DNA from 2 places in the Brevibacillus agri genome. Region 2 is predicted to be linked to the other one. Evidence: riboswitches for the same ligand, from Rfam matches in the RefSeq annotation. Region 2 holds a riboswitch; the other holds the start of a gene.
The links. A riboswitch is a leader RNA that binds a small molecule or an ion and turns the genes downstream of it on or off. The one in region 2 is predicted to bind FMN.

Region 1: it holds a riboswitch for FMN, as region 2 does, so the genes downstream of both, BA6348_RS23680 (ECF transporter S component) here and ribD (bifunctional diaminohydroxyphosphoribosylaminopyrimidine deaminase/5-amino-6-(5-phosphoribosylamino)uracil reductase RibD) in region 2, are expected to answer to the same signal.

What each region holds. Positions count from the first base shown of each region.
Region 1 is NZ_CP026363.1:4,828,487-4,837,363, forward strand. Features, by position in the region: gene BA6348_RS23650 (class I SAM-dependent methyltransferase) at 1-440, opposite strand, end outside; gene BA6348_RS23655 (M42 family metallopeptidase) at 450-1,502, opposite strand; gene bcp (thioredoxin-dependent thiol peroxidase) at 1,537-2,007, opposite strand; gene BA6348_RS23665 (winged helix-turn-helix domain-containing protein) at 2,159-2,791, shown strand; gene BA6348_RS23670 (HAD family hydrolase) at 2,870-3,508, shown strand; gene proS (proline--tRNA ligase) at 3,601-5,067, opposite strand; gene BA6348_RS23680 (ECF transporter S component) at 5,385-5,993, opposite strand; FMN riboswitch at 6,249-6,405, opposite strand; gene BA6348_RS23685 (ABC transporter permease) at 6,764-7,561, opposite strand; gene BA6348_RS23690 (ABC transporter permease) at 7,565-8,359, opposite strand; gene BA6348_RS23695 (ABC transporter ATP-binding protein) at 8,352-8,877, opposite strand, start outside.
Region 2 is NZ_CP026363.1:1,480,035-1,488,911, forward strand. Features, by position in the region: gene BA6348_RS07375 (cysteine dioxygenase) at 1-285, opposite strand, end outside; gene BA6348_RS07380 (MFS transporter) at 627-1,832, shown strand; gene yunB (sporulation protein YunB) at 1,875-2,600, shown strand; gene BA6348_RS26540 (hypothetical protein) at 2,633-2,779, shown strand; gene BA6348_RS07390 (hypothetical protein) at 2,791-3,207, opposite strand; gene BA6348_RS07395 (HAD family hydrolase) at 3,395-4,045, shown strand; FMN riboswitch at 4,132-4,277, shown strand; FMN riboswitch at 4,383-4,534, shown strand; gene ribD (bifunctional diaminohydroxyphosphoribosylaminopyrimidine deaminase/5-amino-6-(5-phosphoribosylamino)uracil reductase RibD) at 4,668-5,768, shown strand; gene BA6348_RS07405 (riboflavin synthase) at 5,876-6,547, shown strand; gene BA6348_RS07410 (bifunctional 3,4-dihydroxy-2-butanone-4-phosphate synthase/GTP cyclohydrolase II) at 6,566-7,765, shown strand; gene ribH (6,7-dimethyl-8-ribityllumazine synthase) at 7,780-8,244, shown strand; partial or broken gene BA6348_RS27970 (IS256 family transposase) at 8,598-8,744, opposite strand; partial or broken gene BA6348_RS07425 (IS256 family transposase) at 8,739-8,877, opposite strand, start outside.

The DNA.
Region 1 (8,877 bases), 2.0 Mb from region 2:
AAATGATTGATTTTGGGCACAAACACGTTCATCGCAAGCTTTCCGCCAGGTGCCAGATGCTTGCGAATACAGCCGAGCGCCTTCATCTGCTCCTGAATGTGCAACAGGTGCAAAAACGAGCGGAACGGGATCATGATGAGTGAAAAAGTCTCGCCAAGATCGAAGCTGCGCATGTCTCCCTGAAGCAGCGTAAGCCCTGTGGTCACGCCTTGCTCTTGTGCCTTTTCCTGCGCGCGCGCCAGCATCTCCTGTGACAAGTCAATGCCCGTCACCTCGATCCCGGCCTGGGCGACCGGAATCGCGATTCTCCCGGTGCCGCAAGCAAGATCGAGCACTTTGCCGCCAGCCTGCTTCGCTTCTTCCAGGTAAAAATCGACGTCGCCCGCAACGCCGCGCTGCGTCAAATCGTAGTAATCGGCCCATTGATACATATTGCTCATGCCGTCCTCCTATGCTTGCATTTCCTCGGAAGCCAGGTAAGCCATGATGAGCTTCGCCGTATTTTCCAGCGCTTCTTTGTGCGTGCGCTCATGGGAGTGGGAGGCGTCCACGCCAGGGCCGATCAGCCCGTGGACGATGTCGTACCCTGACCGCAACGCCGCGCTCGCGTCTGAGTTGTAATACGAGTAAATGTCTACCGCGTAGTTCAAGCCGTTTTCTTTGGCCAGTCGGGTCAAATGGCTGCGCAAACCGTAGTGGTACGGCCCGGAGGAATCCTTCGCGCAAATGGAGACGCAGTATTCGTCTGTCGTCTGGCCGTCGCCGATCGCGCCCATATCCACCGCCAAATACTCCACGACGTTTGCCGGAATGCTGGAATTGCCGCCATAGCCGATCTCTTCGTTGTTGCTGATAAAAAAGTGCGTGGTGTATGGCAGTTGCTGCCCGGATTCGCGAAGCTCCTTCAGCACGCCGAGCAAAATGGCGACGCTCGCCTTGTCATCAATGTGCCGGGACTTGATGAAGCCGCTGTCGGTGACGGTCACGCGCGGGTCGAAGGAGACAAAATCCCCGACGGAAATGCCCAGCTCCTGCACCTGCTCCCTGTTTGTCACTTTTTCGTCCAGGCGCACTTCCATGTTGACGTCTGTTCTTTCCGCCTTGCCTGCATCGCGGCCGTACACGTGGACGGAAGCCTTCGAGGACAAAATCGTTCCGGTGACGAGGCGGCCGCTCGCGGTTTCCACCGTGCAATGCTCCCCTTCAATTGCATTGAACTCAAAGCCGCCGATCAAAGTCAGCTTCAAACGGCCGTTGCTTTTGATTTCCTTGACCATCGCGCCAAGCGTATCGACGTGCGCTGTCAGCAGGCGCGCCTTGTCGTCACGCGCTCCCGGCACAGTCGCTACAATCGCGCCTTTGTTCGTCCGCTTGTACTCGACGCCGAGCTGTTCCAGCTCCTGCGCTACCCACGCCATGACTTTGGCTGTGTTGCCGGACGGACTCGGGATGTTCGCCAATTGGCAAAAGGATTGAACCACATACTCTGTAGACACACTCATGAAATGCTCCTCCTCTATGTATCAACTCTGCCTGTCAGCCTTGCAGCTCTTCCTTGATGAATTGAAGCACTTCCTGTACGTGCCCTTTCACCTTTACTTTTGGCCAGACCTTTGCGATGTTTCCTTCCTTGTCGATCACAAAGGTCGTCCGCTCGATCCCCATGTACTCGCGGCCGTACATTTTTTTCAGCACCCACACTCCGTACGCTTCTGCCACCTCGTGCTCCGGGTCTGCCAACAGCGGAAACGGCAGCTCGTGCTTGGCAATAAACTTGTCGTGCGATTTGACTGAATCCGGGCTGATCCCGAGTACAACTGTATTCAGCTCAGCGAACTGCGGATGGTAGTCCCGGAAATCACACGCCTCTGTCGTGCAGCCTGGCGTCATGTCCTTCGGATAAAAATAAAGCACAACATTTTTCCCGCGGAATTGGGAAAGTGAAATCGTCTGATCCTGATTGGCCTGCAATGTAAATAACGGCGCGGCTTGTCCGCTTGCGATCATGCTCATCCCTCCGTAAAAATCACTTGTCTCATTTTACCACAAGCTTACAGGCACTTCATCCGCATATACGTTGCGCTTTCAATCAGAAAACGATAGAATTAATTAAGAAAAATAAAAAAATGGCCTAGTCAGTTGGATGGTGAGAATTGGCATGAAAGAGTTTTTTGAAGTAACCGATCCAGAAGCGCTTAAATCCCTTGCCATAGCAGAACGGGTTAAGATTTTAGAACTCTTCGAGGATTTGGAGCCGCGTACGGCCAAACAAATCGCTACGGAACTAGGCGAAAATGCTGCACGTCTTCACTACCACGTGAAGGAGCTCGTGCGTGTTGGTTTGCTCGAACAGGTGGATACCCGCGTCAAAGGTTCCATCGTTGAGAAATATTACGAGCCAGTCGCCAAGGTGATTCAGGTTAAGCTTCAGCTTATGATTGAGGAAAACGCACAGCAATTGAGTGACGTCATGTTCACTCCGTTTCGCACGACAGAAAAGGATCTCATGAGGACACTCAACCGCTTCGTGGCAAGCGATCAGGATGTTCGCAAGGAATACCAGAACACGTTTGCTTTTAACCTGACTGAATTTTATTTGAGCCAGGAAGAACGCAACCAACTGGTCGACGACATCAGCGATCTTTTGCAGAAGTACAAAGGCTTTAAAAACGAGCCGGGACGCCGCAAATTCAAGTTTTTCGACGTTCTGTTCCCGTTGACGCCTGCTGACCCGACTGACGATTCGGAAGAACCGTTTGAGGATGCAGACGATCAGGACAAGCCTCTGTAAAAAGCAGAGAACCACACCAGGAAAACCATCAAGAAAGATGGTTTTTCTTTGTTTTTCAGCCCAAAAGGAGGGTGGATGATGCGCACCATTCTGTTTGATTTTGACGGAACCGTCGCCGATACGCTCCCGCTCATCTTCACGGCTTTTCGCTCGACTTTTCAGCGCTTTTTGCAGGAGCATTACACAGACGAGCAAATCGTCGCGCTGTTCGGGCCGACGGAGACAGGCATTTTGCAAAACAGGCTGCCCGCACACGAGCATGCCGCGGCACTGGATCATTTTTTTGCCATCTACACGAGCGAGCATGCCCGGGTGCAAAACCCCGGGGAAATCGCCCGCATGCTGGAGCAGTTGCACGCGGCTGGAGTCCAGATGGGAATCGTCACGGGAAAAGGACGGAGAAGCGCAGATATTTCCTTGCGCGAGTGGGGACTGGAAACGTATTTTTCCGTCGTGATTACAGGCGATGACGTGAGCCAGCCAAAGCCGCACCCGGAAGGCATTTTTACTGCGCTGAAAGAGCTTGGCTCAACGGCCGGGGAGACGATTTTTGTAGGCGACAGCGATGCCGACATCGTGGCCGGGCGTGCGGCAGGGCTTACGACGGTCGGGGTCGATTGGCTGCCCGTCACGCAAAAGGCCGGAAGCTTCGATCCGGAGCCGGACTACCGCTTTTCCGACGCACAGGTTTTTGCCGACTGGGTGCTCGGCCGCTAAGTTTTTCGCACAGGCAAAAAGGGAGTGCCCTCTTTTTCACGCGAGGGGCACTCCCTTGTTTTCGGTTCAAGCGTATGCGTTACCAGAACCGCCTAGTACGCCCGCCCGAACCAGACCGTATGCTTCGCCTCTTTGCCGCAGCAAATGCAGGCTGCTTTTTGGGCAGGCGGATCGAACGGAATGTTGCGGGAGGTAAATTTGGTTTCTTCCTTGACCTTGGCTTCGCAAGCGTCGTCTCCGCACCAGCCGGCCAGCACCCAGCCGCTTGGGCGGTTCTCGCTTTCGCAGTTGGCGATGTGCGCAGCCAACTGCTCCATCGTGTCGACGTCGAGATGAGAATTAGCTTCCCGGAAGGCCAGCGCTTTTTGGAACATGTTTTGCTGGATGTCTTCGAGCAGCTTCGCAATCGTCTGGGCAATTCCCGCCAGCGGCACGGTCACTTTTTCGCCCGTATCGCGGCGGGCCAGGATCGCCTGACCGTTTTCCACATCGCGCGGCCCAAGCTCCAGGCGCAGCGGCACCCCGCGCATTTCCCATTCGTTGAACTTCCAGCCCGGCGTCTCTTCACGCAAGTCGGCACGCACGCGAACCCCTGCCGCTTTGATCTCGTCGAAAAGCGGATCGAACGCCTCCATCACTTTTTCCCGCAGCTTCATCGGACCTACCGGAATCATGATGACTTGCGTAGGCGCCATCCGTGGCGGCAGCGCCAGGCCGCGGTCGTCGCCGTGCACCATGATCATCGAGCCGATGAGCCGCGTCGAGCTGCCCCACGAGGTCGTATGCACGTACTTGAACTGATTGTCGCGGTCCAAAAACTTGATCTCGAAGCCGCGCGCAAACTTGTCGCCCAAATAGTGCGAGGTGCCCGCCTGCACGGCTTTTCCGTCCTTCATCATCGCTTCGATCGAGTACGTGTCAACCGCACCCGCGAAGCGCTCGCTCGGCGTCTTTTGCCCTTTCCATACCGGAATCGCCAGCTCCTGCTCGACTACTTCGCGATAAATTTCGAGCATCTGCATCGTTTCCTGGCGCGCCTCTTCTTCTGTCGCATGGGCGGTGTGGCCTTCCTGCCAGAGAAATTCCGATGTGCGCAAAAACGGCATCGTGCGCTTTTCCCAGCGGAACACGTTGGCCCACTGGTTAATCAGGATCGGCAAGTCGCGGTAGCTCTGAATCCACTGGCTGTACATGTGGCCGATGATCGTCTCCGAGGTCGGGCGCAGGGCGAGCTTTTCCTCCAACTGTTCGCCGCCCGCTTCGGTCACCCATGGCAGTTCTGGGTTGAAGCCCTCGATGTGCTCTTTTTCTTTTTGGAAAAACGACTCGGGAATCAGCATCGGGAAGTAGGCATTGCGATGTCCGGTTTCCTTGAACCGTTTGTCCATCGCCTCCTGAATCCGTTCCCACAGCTCGAAGCCGTCGGGCTTGAAGACGATGCAGCCGCGCACCGGGGTGTAGTCCATCAAGTCCGCCTTTTTGATCGCATCAATGTACCAGCGCGAAAAATCTTCCGACTGCGGTGTAATTTCTTTTACAAACGCTTTGTCCTCTTTCATCCTTCTACGCTCCTTTTTTCTTCGCATGAAATGCAAAAAATCCCCCATCCCAAAAGGGACGGAGGATTGACTTCCGCGGTACCACCCTGATTGACCATGGCTTGTGCCACAGTCCTCTTTTCCAACCCGATAACGGCGGGGCGACCGGACCAGCTCGTCGCTGGCGGCTTCAGGATGGGGTGCAGGTATGCCTCGTATCAGCCTTCCAGACTAGGGCCGACTCTCTGGAACAAGGGAAATAGCTGCGGGTCCTTTCATAGCCTTTTCACAAAAACGGTTCGTTTAAGAACATATCTTAGCAAGTCGAAAGGCCGATGTCAATTTGTGGTACGCAGGGCCAGGCGAGCGCCCAGCTTGGCGTAAACAGGATAGGCGACCAAGGCGAGCACGACGCCTTTGAAAATGTTGAACGGCACAATGCCGACCAAGACGAGGGACCAGACGCTCGTCGCATTGAACATCGCGAGCAGTTCTGCCATCGGCATATGGTAGAGCACAGCGTAAGCCGGGAGCAGGACGTATGCGTTGGCGACAGCCATGACGACCGTCATCAGCAATGTCCCGAGCGCAAGCCCTGTCAGAAAACCTTTTTTGCCCTGGCCGCTGCGTTGCAGCAGGATAGCCGGCAAAATGAAGCTGGCGCCGGCAATCACATTGGCAATCTCGCCGATCAAGAGTCCGTCTGCATTTTTAAACAGAAAGTGCAATGTATTTTTCAAAACTTCGATGATGATTCCGGCCACCGGACCGTACATAAGCCCGCCGATCAACGCTGGCAGCGTGCTGAAATCAAGCTTCAGAAAGCTCGGCATCAGCGGAACGGGAACCTCCAAAAATTGCAGGATAAAGGCAACGGCGGCCAGCATCGGAATCGTCACGATCCGCTGGGTTGCTCTGCGCGAAGAATGCAAGGCTGTTTCTTTCATGTGTACCATCTCCTCTTTGTTCTCCTTCTTTGAGGAATGGCAACAGTGGTCGTGCCACACGTGTTGCTACTCATACGCTTTGCCTGCGGAAACGCAAAAATACCCTGAGAAAGATTCTCAGGGCAGATTACAGGCGTATGACAAAGCATGTGCAGGAAACAGGTTCGCGAAACAAAAGGTGCTGATTTTGCATGCCCCTTTTGCAGCTTTTCCCGTTTGCACAGGCAAACAAGCACGTGCAGAAAACGTACTGTCGTCATCCTTCTCCCATCCAGACTGTACTGTCGGCTCTGGAATCTCACCAGATCCTGCACTCCGTCGCTTGCTGACAAGCTGGGGAGGCTCGCGGGCTTAACGTGCTCGTGACACGATCACCGCCGGTCGGGAATTGCACCCTGCCCCGAAGGATTTGTGTAGTTGTCTATTGCATATTATACTGCGCTTTTTTGATTTGACAATAGAGGAAACGGCTAAATCGACAATTTTTTATTGTTTTCCGATGAATTTAATAGGATATGCTCCTGGTCGCTTTGATCGGGTTGGTAGTTACCTTGACCAAAAAGAAATAGACCGCCCTTGAGTCCCAATTCCAGCGGTCTATTCTTCCAGAAATTTTGAGCCGAACCCCTTGAGGGAAGCTTCCATTGTACAGACCGCTCCGGTTGCCGCCGGACGGTCTTTTTTTCGCTTGTTACCTCTAATGTTATCATAACGAGCCGCAAATAAAAATATACATTCGGCTCCTCCAGCATCGAATCAGGCCGCGACTGCTACGAACCCGCTCCCCGATATTTGCTGACCCCCCAGTTCCACACAAACAGGCCGAGGCCAAAGAAAACGACAGCCACGAGCGGAGTAAACGCCGCGTAGGTGTACCAGACTTCTTTGCGCAAAAAGTAGGCAGCCGGGTAGACGCCGACGAAGGCAAACGGCAGTACATAGGTCAGCACGAAGCGGATCGCTTTGTTGTACACATCCACCGGATAGCGGCCGTACTGCTGAATGTTGTAGATCATCGGGGCGATTCCCGTCCGCGAATCAGAGAAAAAGCTGACCGCCGCAATCGCTGTGTACACGCCGCCGTAGATGAGAGCGCCGCTCACGACCAGCCCGATGAAGATCAGCGGGTCGTACCAGTAAAACGACAGGTCGAGCTGGATCGCCGCATAGCCCATAATAATCAGGCCCGTGATGATGCCGAAAATGCGGTCCGGCGCGATGGATTCCAGACAAACCTGCGCCAGATTGTGAATCGGCCTGGTCAGGATGCGATCCATTTCGCCCCGGATAATGTAGCGCTCGTTGAAGTCCCAAAAGCCGAAAAACATCGAGAACAGCGCATACGGCACCAAAAAGAACCCGTAAATGAAAATGATTTCGTCCCGCGTCCAGTCTTTCATCATCGGGACGTGCGTGAACACGACGATGATGAACACGAGGTTAATCAACTCGGAAACGAGGTTGGACACAAGCTCCCCGAGAAAGTCAGCCCGATAGGCAAGCCTCGTTTTGAAATACTGGCCCAGGTAGTCGGCAAAAATGCCGATAATATGTTTCACGTTTTGCATCGTCTACCCTCCTTGCACGACCAGCCGATTTCGGGCCATACGCCACAAAACCAGGATGGGGACCAGAATGACAACCATCCAGATCGCCTGAAAGCCGATCAATTCCCAGGCCCGTCCAGGGGTAATCGCTCCGGTGAAAATCAGACTCGGATAGTAGTTGACGGCCTGAAACGGCAGAAAGCCCATGACGGTCTGCGCCCAGCCCGGAAAAAAGCTGATCGGCAGCACGAGGCCGGACATCAGATCGACGACGACCCGCTTCGCCCGCATCATCCCGTCGTTGCGGAACAGGAAAAACGTGAACAGACCCGTCAGCAGGTTAATCTGCGTATTAATGAGAAAAGCGAACATCAGACTGAGCAGGTACAGCCCCCAGCCGGTCGCGGTCGCCGGGAAGTGAAAGGGAATAATCAGGCTGATGAGAAAAATCCCCGGCCCGGCGAAAAACAGAAAGCGGAAAATCCCTTCCCCGAACGCCTGCGCCGTTTTCACCGACAAGTAGTTGTAGGGACGGATCATTTCGATGGCGACCTTGCCCTCGCGAACGTCCTGGGCGATCTCCGTGTCAATGTTGTTAAAGTAAAAAGCGCGCGACATCCAGGCGATCGCCACGTAGGAGGTCATCTGCTCGACCGATAGCCCGCCAAGCTGCTGCTGGTCGCCGTAGATGGCGCCCCACAAAAAGTAGTAGGCCCCGATGTTGATCGCGTAAATGATGATGCCGCTGTAGTAGTTCACCCGGTAGGCGAGCATGGTCAAAAACCGCATGCGGATCAGTTCCATGTAGAGCCTATGCATGGTCCCGCACCTCTGTATCTACCTGGTAAATGTTGCGGACGATGTCCTCTGTGCTCGTCTCCATAATTTTCACGTCGCTGACCTCGAACGACGACATAACCGTGGACAGGACGAACGGCAGCATTTCCTGGCTTTGCGGCACCTTGACGCTCAGGGTGAAGTCGTTTTCCTGCGTGACTTCGCACGGCATTTCGCCGAGTGTCTGGCGCAGTTCGGCTGCGGAGGTGCGCTTTTTCATCTGGAAGGAAATCTCTGTGCCATTGCCCCACTTTTCCTTCAGGTCGCTGAGCAGGCCGTCGAAGATCAGCTTGCCTTTGTCCATGACCAGCACCCGTTTACAGAGCGCCTCGATGTCGGAAACGTCGTGCGTGGTCAGCAGGATGGTCATGTTTTCCGTCTCGTTCAGATTGCGCAAAAACTCGCGGATTTTTTGCTTCACCAGCACGTCCAGCCCGACTGTCGGCTCGTCGAGGAACAACAGCCGCGGCTTGTGGATCAAGGAAGCCGCTACCTCGCAG
Region 2 (8,877 bases):
GTAGACGACATTGGTGAGCGTCCCGGAAATGATCCATTCCCAGCCAAAGGAATCGCCATGGTTGTGCGGGACAGACTCCTGCATGCTGGGCAGATGGATCAGGACGACTTCGACGTGCGGCGTCTGGTACAAAATTTTGCGTCCGTAGGGGAGCTGTTCAGGCTGGGGAATGTGGGACGCGATATCTTCTGGGCAGAGCGAAAGGGAAACGAGCGCCTGCCTCAGCTCAGCGTGACTGGGGAAAACGAGGGAGCCAAATGCTTGTTCCAAACGTTGCAAATTCATGACAAACCTCCTGAGGCGAAAAAAGATCTTCCCCTTACCATATGAGAAACGGTTGCAGTCTGACGTAGGGGAAGCGCGTTTTTTTGCGAAGGCCAGTCAAACGATTTGGCGTGACAAGGCAGCTTGCCTCGCTCTATCATGGGGATACGGCAGTTGGTGCCGCACGAAGACGGTGAGGGGACGGCCCCCGTCAAAAGTGATTGTCCAAGTTCAACAATGGTTTGTACCCAACTCAACACATGAGGAGGCATGCGCATGTCAACTGCCACAATCAGTGTACGCACCCTGTAGCGGGGGGCGTCTGTCCGAACCGCCTGCGACTGACAGGAGGTTTGGCACACATGAACGTAAAACATTACTTGTACGTCAATGCGCTGTCTTCGCTTGGCTCGCGAATGGATTTGATCGCGTGCAGCGCGTTGATTTTCACATTTGAGCATAGCGCCTTTTGGCTGACGGCCTTTTTTGTCGCCCGTCAGGTAGGCGGCATGCTGTTCAGCCCGTTTGCGGGCATGCTGGCTGACCGGATGGACCGCAGGCATGCCATGATCGCAAGCGATATCGGAGCAGGACTTGCGCTTCTCGCAATCATCGCTGCTCCGCATCCGTATGTCGTGGTTGCCGCAGCGTTTCTCAAAGGCATGCTGTACACGCTGTTTACGATCAGCTTTCAGGCTTCGCTGCCGCAGATGTTCGGGATGGAGCGGCTGGTGTGGGTGAACGGGCTCAAGGTGCGCCTGGAATCGCTCGTAGGCATGGCGGGCTTTGTGCTGGGGGGCTTTTTGACTGACCGTGTTGGCTACGCGCTCGTCATTGGCGCAGATGCAGCCAGCTTCTTCCTCTCGGCTTTGCTCTTGACCCGGATGCGCTGGGAGAGCCGGGCATGGCCGAAAAGCGGGGCGGCTGGCGAGCGCTCTGCCGGAGACAGCGGGGGGAAGCAAAAGGAGCGTGGCATGCGGGCAGCCGTCAGGTACTTGCAAAGCGCGCCCGTATTGCTTGCCATCAGCCTGCTGGCTGCGCCGCTGTCGATCAGCACGGCTTCGCATAACTACGGTTTGCCGTTTTTGGCAGATCAGATTAGCCACGGGGACGCGACCTTGCACGGGATGATGTGGTCAGTCATGAGTGTCGGCGGCCTGCTCGGCGCTTATCTGGTGGGGCGCATTCCCGTTGCGCCTTGGCCTGGGATGCTGGGGGCGCATTGGCTCCTGGCTGTGTTCATCGTGCTTGCGTTTGCCGCCGACGGTGCGGTTTGGGCGCTGCTTTTGCTCGCGGGCGCGGGGCTTTTTGGCGGAGCGGCTCAAGTCTTGGAGAGCACGCTGTTGCAGCAGGCCAAAAACGAGGTGCGCGGCAAGGTGCTGGGGGTACAGGGCTTGTTTAGCCGCAGCGGGTTTTTTGTCGGATTTTTGGCGGCGCCCGCGATTTCCGCTGTCTTAGGATTGGCAGCGATGGTCGCCGTCGCGCAGGCGCTTTTGGCTCTGGCACTGCTCGGTCTGGGATGCTATGTGCGCAAGGCACAGCAAGCGGGCGGCGCTCGTCGCGGGTAGTCTTTTTTCCCGTCACTCACCATAGGATGTACCAATTGGGAGGTGACGGGAGTGGCTATATTTCGACCCCGTCGGCGTTGGAGAAACCCGCTTTCCCGAACGAAAGCGTTTTTGATCGCGCTGGTGATTTTTTTTGTGCTGTCGATTCAGACGCTCGTTTTTTTGCAGCATCGGCTGGAGCCGACACTGTTGATCCTGGCTACTCAAAAAGCAGAGCAATTGGCGAAGGAAGCGATTACGGATGCGGTCACCAAGCGGATTTCCCAGCAAGGCGTCGACTTCAACCAGATCGTGAAGATCGAGAAGAACAACGAGGGGCAAATTCAGGCGTATCAGTTCAACTTCAAGGAGTACGCAAGAATTGTCGGCGAAACCACCTCGCGCGTCCAGAACAAGCTCCAGGAGTTCGAGACGGAAAAAGTGGACCGCACGATTCCGCTTGGCCTGGCGACAGGGAATACGTTTCTGGCGCAAATGGGGCCGAACTTGCCCGTGACCTTCGTGCCGATCGGCTCTGTGAAAACGAAGCTGGAGACAGAGCTGAAGGAGGCGGGCATCAACATGGTGCTCGCCACGGTCTACATTTTCGTAGAGGTCGACTTGCGCATCGTCATTCCGTTTGCGACCGAGGAGCAGACGGTTACGACGAAAATCCCGATCACGCACTCCCTCATCATCGGCGACGTGCCGCAGTATTTGTACAACAATCCGGAAGGCAAGCCGGATGTGCCGCGTGCGCCCATGGAAGGTATGGACGACAGCCCGTAGAAGGCGCGGCGGAAACGAAAAAAAGCGGCAGCGTGCGAGCTGTCGCTTTTTTCATGGAGATGGCTGCCCTTGCTTACTGCTCCGCCCAGGTGACAGTCAGCTCGATGACGCCTTCCTGGCCGCTGAGCGGGCCGCCGATCATCGACCAGGACTGTTTTTTCTCGATGTTGCCTCCCTGAATAATGATGTTTTAGTCGTCGATGGTTTGCCCGGAGTCAGAGAGGTTTTGCGTCTTGAAGTAGTCTTTGTACAGCTTGGTTACGGCTGGCATGCTTTCCTTTGTGCTGAAAATGAGCAGGACAAACTTTTTGCCGTCTTTGATTTCGGAATGCGAGGTGCTAATTTCGGCGACCTCCGGGAGCGGGAAATCGGCTGGGAGATATTCCGGCCGCTTCTGTTCAGAGGCAGGCTGGGCAGCAGTGTCGCCGGAAGTTTGCTGGGTCGGCTGTTGCGCAGTCTGCTGTGCTGGTTGCTGCGCTGACTGTTGCGGTGTTTGCTGTTCCGCTTGCTGTGCCGGTTGATCCACTGAAGCTGGCTGGCTGCACGCACTGATCGCCACTGCTGCGAAGAGCGACAGAGCGACGTGCGCCCACGCTTTCTTTTTCATCACGTATCATCATCTCCTCTTCATCATACGTAGAAAATATTCTATGTCATTTTTGGTTCTCCATATGGAAAAAGTCCTGTTTCCAGCATTCGGCAATCGGGGGAGCAGCTTGTTTGCTATACTGAAAAAAGCGGCTTGCGAGCGCAAGAGACGGGAACGGACCGAAGACGAGGGGGCTGGAAAGGAAATGAACAGACGCTTTGCAACAGGCATCATTTTTGACATGGACAATACGCTGCTGCACTCGAAGATCAATTTTGCGGAAATGAAGCAGGCAATTTTTCAGTTGTGGACGGAGCATGGTCTGATAGAGCCGACCTTCGACTGGCACAGCCATACCGCCTCGCAACTGATCGAGCTTGGCCGAAAGTCGGGCAGGCTGACCAGCCAGCTCGAACAGGAGATGTGGGGAGCCGTCACGGCAATCGAAAAGGCGGGGATGCACGAGGCTGTTCTCGAGAACCATGCCCAGGAAGTGCTCGCGCAGCTCATGGAGCGGCATCATTTGTTCATTTTGACCAACAACGCCTACGCTGCCGCAGAGGAAGCGCTGCACCAAACCGGTATTGCGGGCTGCTTCGAGAAGATTGTGGCGCGCGAGCAGATGACGACCTTGAAGCCGCACCCGTCCGGGATTCATTACATTCGCAGGCAGTATCCCGATATGCCTGCTTCGGCCTGGACGATGGTCGGGGATTCCTGGATTGACGGAAAAGCCGCGCAGGACGGGGAGGTGGCGTTTATCGCCTACCAGGGACATGCGCAAGACATGGAGCGCCATGACGTGGCACCGCAAGCGTACATTGCGGATTTGCGCGAGCTGCTGACTATGTTGTAACAAAGCTTGCAGGCAGGAGAAAAACACTTCTGCCTAAAAAAATGACAGCGAACGTGAAAAATGTGCTATACTTTGCCTAACTGAATACCAGCCTTCAGGGTAGGGTGAAATTCCCGACCGGCGGTAATGACGAACGCACGTCTGAGCCCGCGACTCGCTATCGCAGTTGGATAGCGACTGACTTGGTGCAAATCCAAGGCCGACGGTAAAGTCCGGATGGGAGAAGGTATTGGCATAACCTCAGAGCTGTTTTTTCAAAAACAGGCATTTGCGAGGTTTCTTTCCCTACGCCCTGAGCATGTTCTCACGGGCGTTTTTTATTCCGCAACTTCATAGCGAAAATCTTCAGGGCAAGGTGAAATTCCTGACCGGCGGTAATGGCGATGGCGAACCATCGTCTGAGCCCGCGACTCGTGGACCGTGACGGTTTGCGACTGATCTGGTGCAACTCCAGAGCCGACGGTAAAGTCCGGATGGAAGAAGAGCTGACTGCGCTTTTTGGCATCGTTATTTTTGCAAAAAACGAATGCGAGAAGGCTTCTTTCCCTATGCCCTGAAACGCTTGAGGTTTCGAGGGCTTTTTGTTTTGGCTGGAATCCAGGCAGGAAAAAGGAGGTTTTACATGGAGCAGGACAAGCGGTTCATGGCATTGGCGCTGGAGCTGGCGCGCTCGGCCCACGGCCAGACCAGCCCCAATCCACTGGTCGGTGCAGTCCTGGTGAGCAACGGAGCAGTTGCAGGCATGGGCGCGCATTTGCGTGCCGGGGAGCCGCATGCGGAGGTGCATGCGCTGCGCATGGCAGGGGAAAAGGCGGCTGGCGCTACTTTGTACGTGACGCTGGAGCCGTGCAGCCACTTCGGAAAAACGCCCCCTTGCGCCGATGCGGTAGTGGCGGCGGGGATTCGCCGGGCTGTGATTGCGACGCTGGACCCGAATCCGCTCGTGGCTGGAAAAGGCGTGGAGAAGCTGCGCGCCGCAGGAGTGGAAGTGCTCGTCGGGGTAGGCGAAGCGGAAGCGAAAAGGCTCAACGAGGTGTTTTTCCACTACATCACGACGAAGCGCCCGTTTGTGACGGTGAAAACGGCGAGCACGCTGGACGGCAAAATCGCTTCGGTCACAGGACACAGCCGCTGGATCACGGGCGAACGGGCGCGCGCGGAGGTGCACGAACTGCGGAGACAGCACGATGCGATTTTGGTCGGGGTAGGAACCGTTTTGGCGGACGATCCGCTTTTGACGGCCAGACAAGGGGAGCAGTTGTATGGACGGCAGCCTGTGCGGATCGTCCTGGACAGCGAGCTTCGCACGCCACTTGCAGCGCGCGTGATCGAAAATGCGGATGCGCCGACCTGGATTTTCACGACAGAGGCGGCTCCGCCAGAAAAGCGTGCGGCATTGGCGGCAAAAGGCGTCAGGCTGTTTGTGGCAAGCGGACAAATTTCGGTGGAAAACGTACTGGATACGCTGGGCGAGTGCGGGATTACTTCGCTGCTGGTTGAAGGCGGGCAGGCAGTGAACGGGGCGTTTTTACAGGCGCGCGCGATCCAGAAGATCGTCAGCTACGTGTCGTTGAAGCTGATCGGCGGAAGCGGCGCGCCCACGCCATTTGGCGGACCGGGCTTCGCCACGATGGATCAGACTGTCCGGCTTGCGGATGCAACTGTCGAGCTGCTGGATGAGCAGGACGTGCGCATAAGCGGTTATCCGCTATGGGAAAAGTAGCTGGAAGCAGGTTTTCCGTTTTCTGCGCATTCGCGCCAGAGAGCAGCAGTCGCCAGACGACGGGAGCAAATTTTTGTTCAGAAAGCACAAAGAGGAGGAAAAGGCCGATGTTTACCGGACTGGTGGAGGAAGTCGGAACGTTGGAATCCAGCACAGGCAACGGGCAGGCGAGTCGGCTGGTCATTCGGGCGCAGCGGGTGCTGGAAGGCGTCAAGCTCGGCGACAGTATCGCCGTCAACGGGATTTGCCTGACGGTCACGTCTTTTTCGGCTCGGCATTTTAGCGTAGATGTCATGCCGGAGACGATGAAAAAGACAACCCTCCGTCACCTGCGCACAGGCCAGCGGGTCAATCTGGAGCGGGCGATGCGGCTGGGCGACCGCTTTGGCGGGCATATCGTCTCCGGGCATATCGACGGAACGGGCACGATTTTGTCCCGAGAGCCGCACGCCAACGCTGTGCTGTTTCGCATTGAAGCCGCGCCGGAGCTGTTACGATACGTCATCAGGCAAGGCTCGATCTGCGTCGATGGCATCAGTCTTACGGTCGTGGACGTTGCCGATGCGCATTTTTCGGTGTCGATCATCCCGCATACGCTGGCAGCGACCAGCCTGCACGATCGGCGCGCGGGCGATCAGGTGAACCTGGAGACAGATATTATCGGCAAGTACGTCGAGCGGCTTTTGGGCTATCGCGGCAAGCCAGCAGGCGGCAATCAGACCGAAGCAAAAGGCGCGAAAATCAGCATGGCTTTTTTGCAGGAAAACGGATTCGTTTGAACGAGGAGGGACAAGCCCATGTTTCATCGCATAGAAGAGGCGCTGGAAGATTTGCGCCAAGGAAAAGCCATCATCGTCGTGGATGACGAGGATCGGGAAAATGAAGGGGACTTCGTCTGCCTGGCGGAAGCGGCTGCGCCGGAGATGATTAACTTTATGGCGACGCACGGGCGCGGTCTTGTCTGCGTCCCGGTGACGGAGGAACAGGCCGCGCGGCTTGCGCTCACCCCAATGGTCAGGCACAACACGGACAAGCAAGGGACGGCGTTTACCGTGTCGATTGACGAGGTGAGCACGCATACAGGCATCTCGGCGCAGGAGCGTTCGCAGACCGTGCTGGCGATGCTGGACGAGCGGAAGACGGCAGAGGACTTTCGCAGGCCGGGGCATATTTTTCCGCTGATTGCGAGAGCCGGGGGCGTTTTGCGGCGGGCGGGCCATACCGAAGCGGCGGTGGACCTCGCCCGGCTGGCGGGGAGCGTGCCCGCAGGTGTCATTTGCGAAATCATGAACGAGGATGGCTCGATGGCGCGGTTGCCGCAGCTCGTGGAGATCGCTCGCCGCTTCGACTTGAAGCTGATTACGATTGCCGATCTGATCGCCTACCGGATGCGCACCGAATCGCACGTGCGAAAAGAAATCGAAGTGAGCCTGCCGACGAGCTATGGCGATTTTCGGATCGCCGCCTATACGAACGAGCTGGACGGCAAAGAGCACGTGGCGCTCATCAAGGGCGAGATTGATTCGGCCAAGCCCGTTCTCGTCCGGGTGCATTCCGAGTGCCTCACAGGAGATATTTTCGGGTCCCACCGCTGCGATTGCGGCCCGCAACTGCATGCTGCGCTGGAGCAGATCGAGGCGGCGGGCTCCGGCATCCTTTTGTACATGCGCCAGGAAGGCCGCGGCATCGGGCTTATTAACAAGCTGCGCGCCTACAAGCTGCAGGAGGAAGGGCTGGATACGGTGGAGGCGAACGAAAAGCTCGGATTCCCCGCCGATCTGCGCGATTACGGCATCGGGGCGCAAATTCTCCGCGACCTGGGCGTGCAAAAAATGCGGCTTTTGACCAATAACCCGCGCAAAATCCGGGGGCTGGACGGCTACGGGCTGAAGGTGGAGGAACGGGTGCCGCTGCAAATGCAGGCACATCCGCACAACAAACGGTATTTGTCGACCAAACAGGAGAAGCTGGGACACCTGCTTCATTTCAAAGGCTAAGGAGAGTGGAGAAGATGAGAACATTTGAGGGACATTTGGTAGGAACGGGCTTGCGCGTAGGGATTGTAGCAGGAAGATTTAACGAGCTGATCGTCAGCAAGCTGGTAGGCGGTGCGCTCGATGCGTTGAAGCGCCACGGCGTAGAGGAAGACAACGTAGACGTGGCCTGGGTGCCGGGCGCTTTTGAAATTCCGTTGATCGCGAAAAAAATGGCCGAGTCGGGGCGCTATGACGCGGTTGTGACATTGGGCGCGGTCATCCGCGGAGCGACTCCGCACTTCGACTACGTCTGCAACGAAGCAGCCAAAGGCGTCGCCTCGCTGTCGCTTTCCACCGGGATTCCGGTCATTTTTGGCGTGCTGACGACGGACAACATCGAGCAAGCGATTGAGCGCGCCGGCACAAAAGCGGGCAACAAAGGCTGGGAAGCGGCAACGGCAGCGATTGAAATGGCGAACCTGTCCAAACAGTTCGCCTAAACGATACGAATCGCTTGTCTAGGTGAGGAAGCGGGGGCTGCGGCTCCCGTTTTTTCGTTTGCCCGAAAGCACACATAGATCCCATTCTTGATTCATGTTATTTGGCTGATATTTTTTGTGAATGAAGTGCTAAACCAATGAAGGAAAGTAAAGGGAATGCCTGGTAGGAAGAGTAATGTAATTTTTTTTGTGTAAATGGGTTTTTAACAGGTGAATAGTTACGTCAACGGCTTTACATGGAGGAGCGGGCATGATAGATTCGTTAGCCATGCTATGCATGGTTGACTGGCATCGCCCAATCGCAAGGAATCATGCCCGCAGAGGCTCCATGTCAGGCCGACCTAACAGCCTCTTTATGCGGACAGTTCCCCTTGCAAGCGGCTTCCAAAATGGATGGCCAGTTGCGATATACATTCTTTCCAGCACCGAAGTGGCATGGTTCATTTATTTGATGCCTCCATGGTTGCCAGTTAGATAATTTTCCGTAAGGCATCGTCAGCATTATGTTTGGCATAGCCTAAATGATCGTCCATTTCCGCTTCAAACAACTGCTGGATGGTGTCACAAAAGAGGTTCTTGAGCATCTCATGAACGTCCTCGATGGCTCGGCAATCTTTCGCTAATGCTTTGATC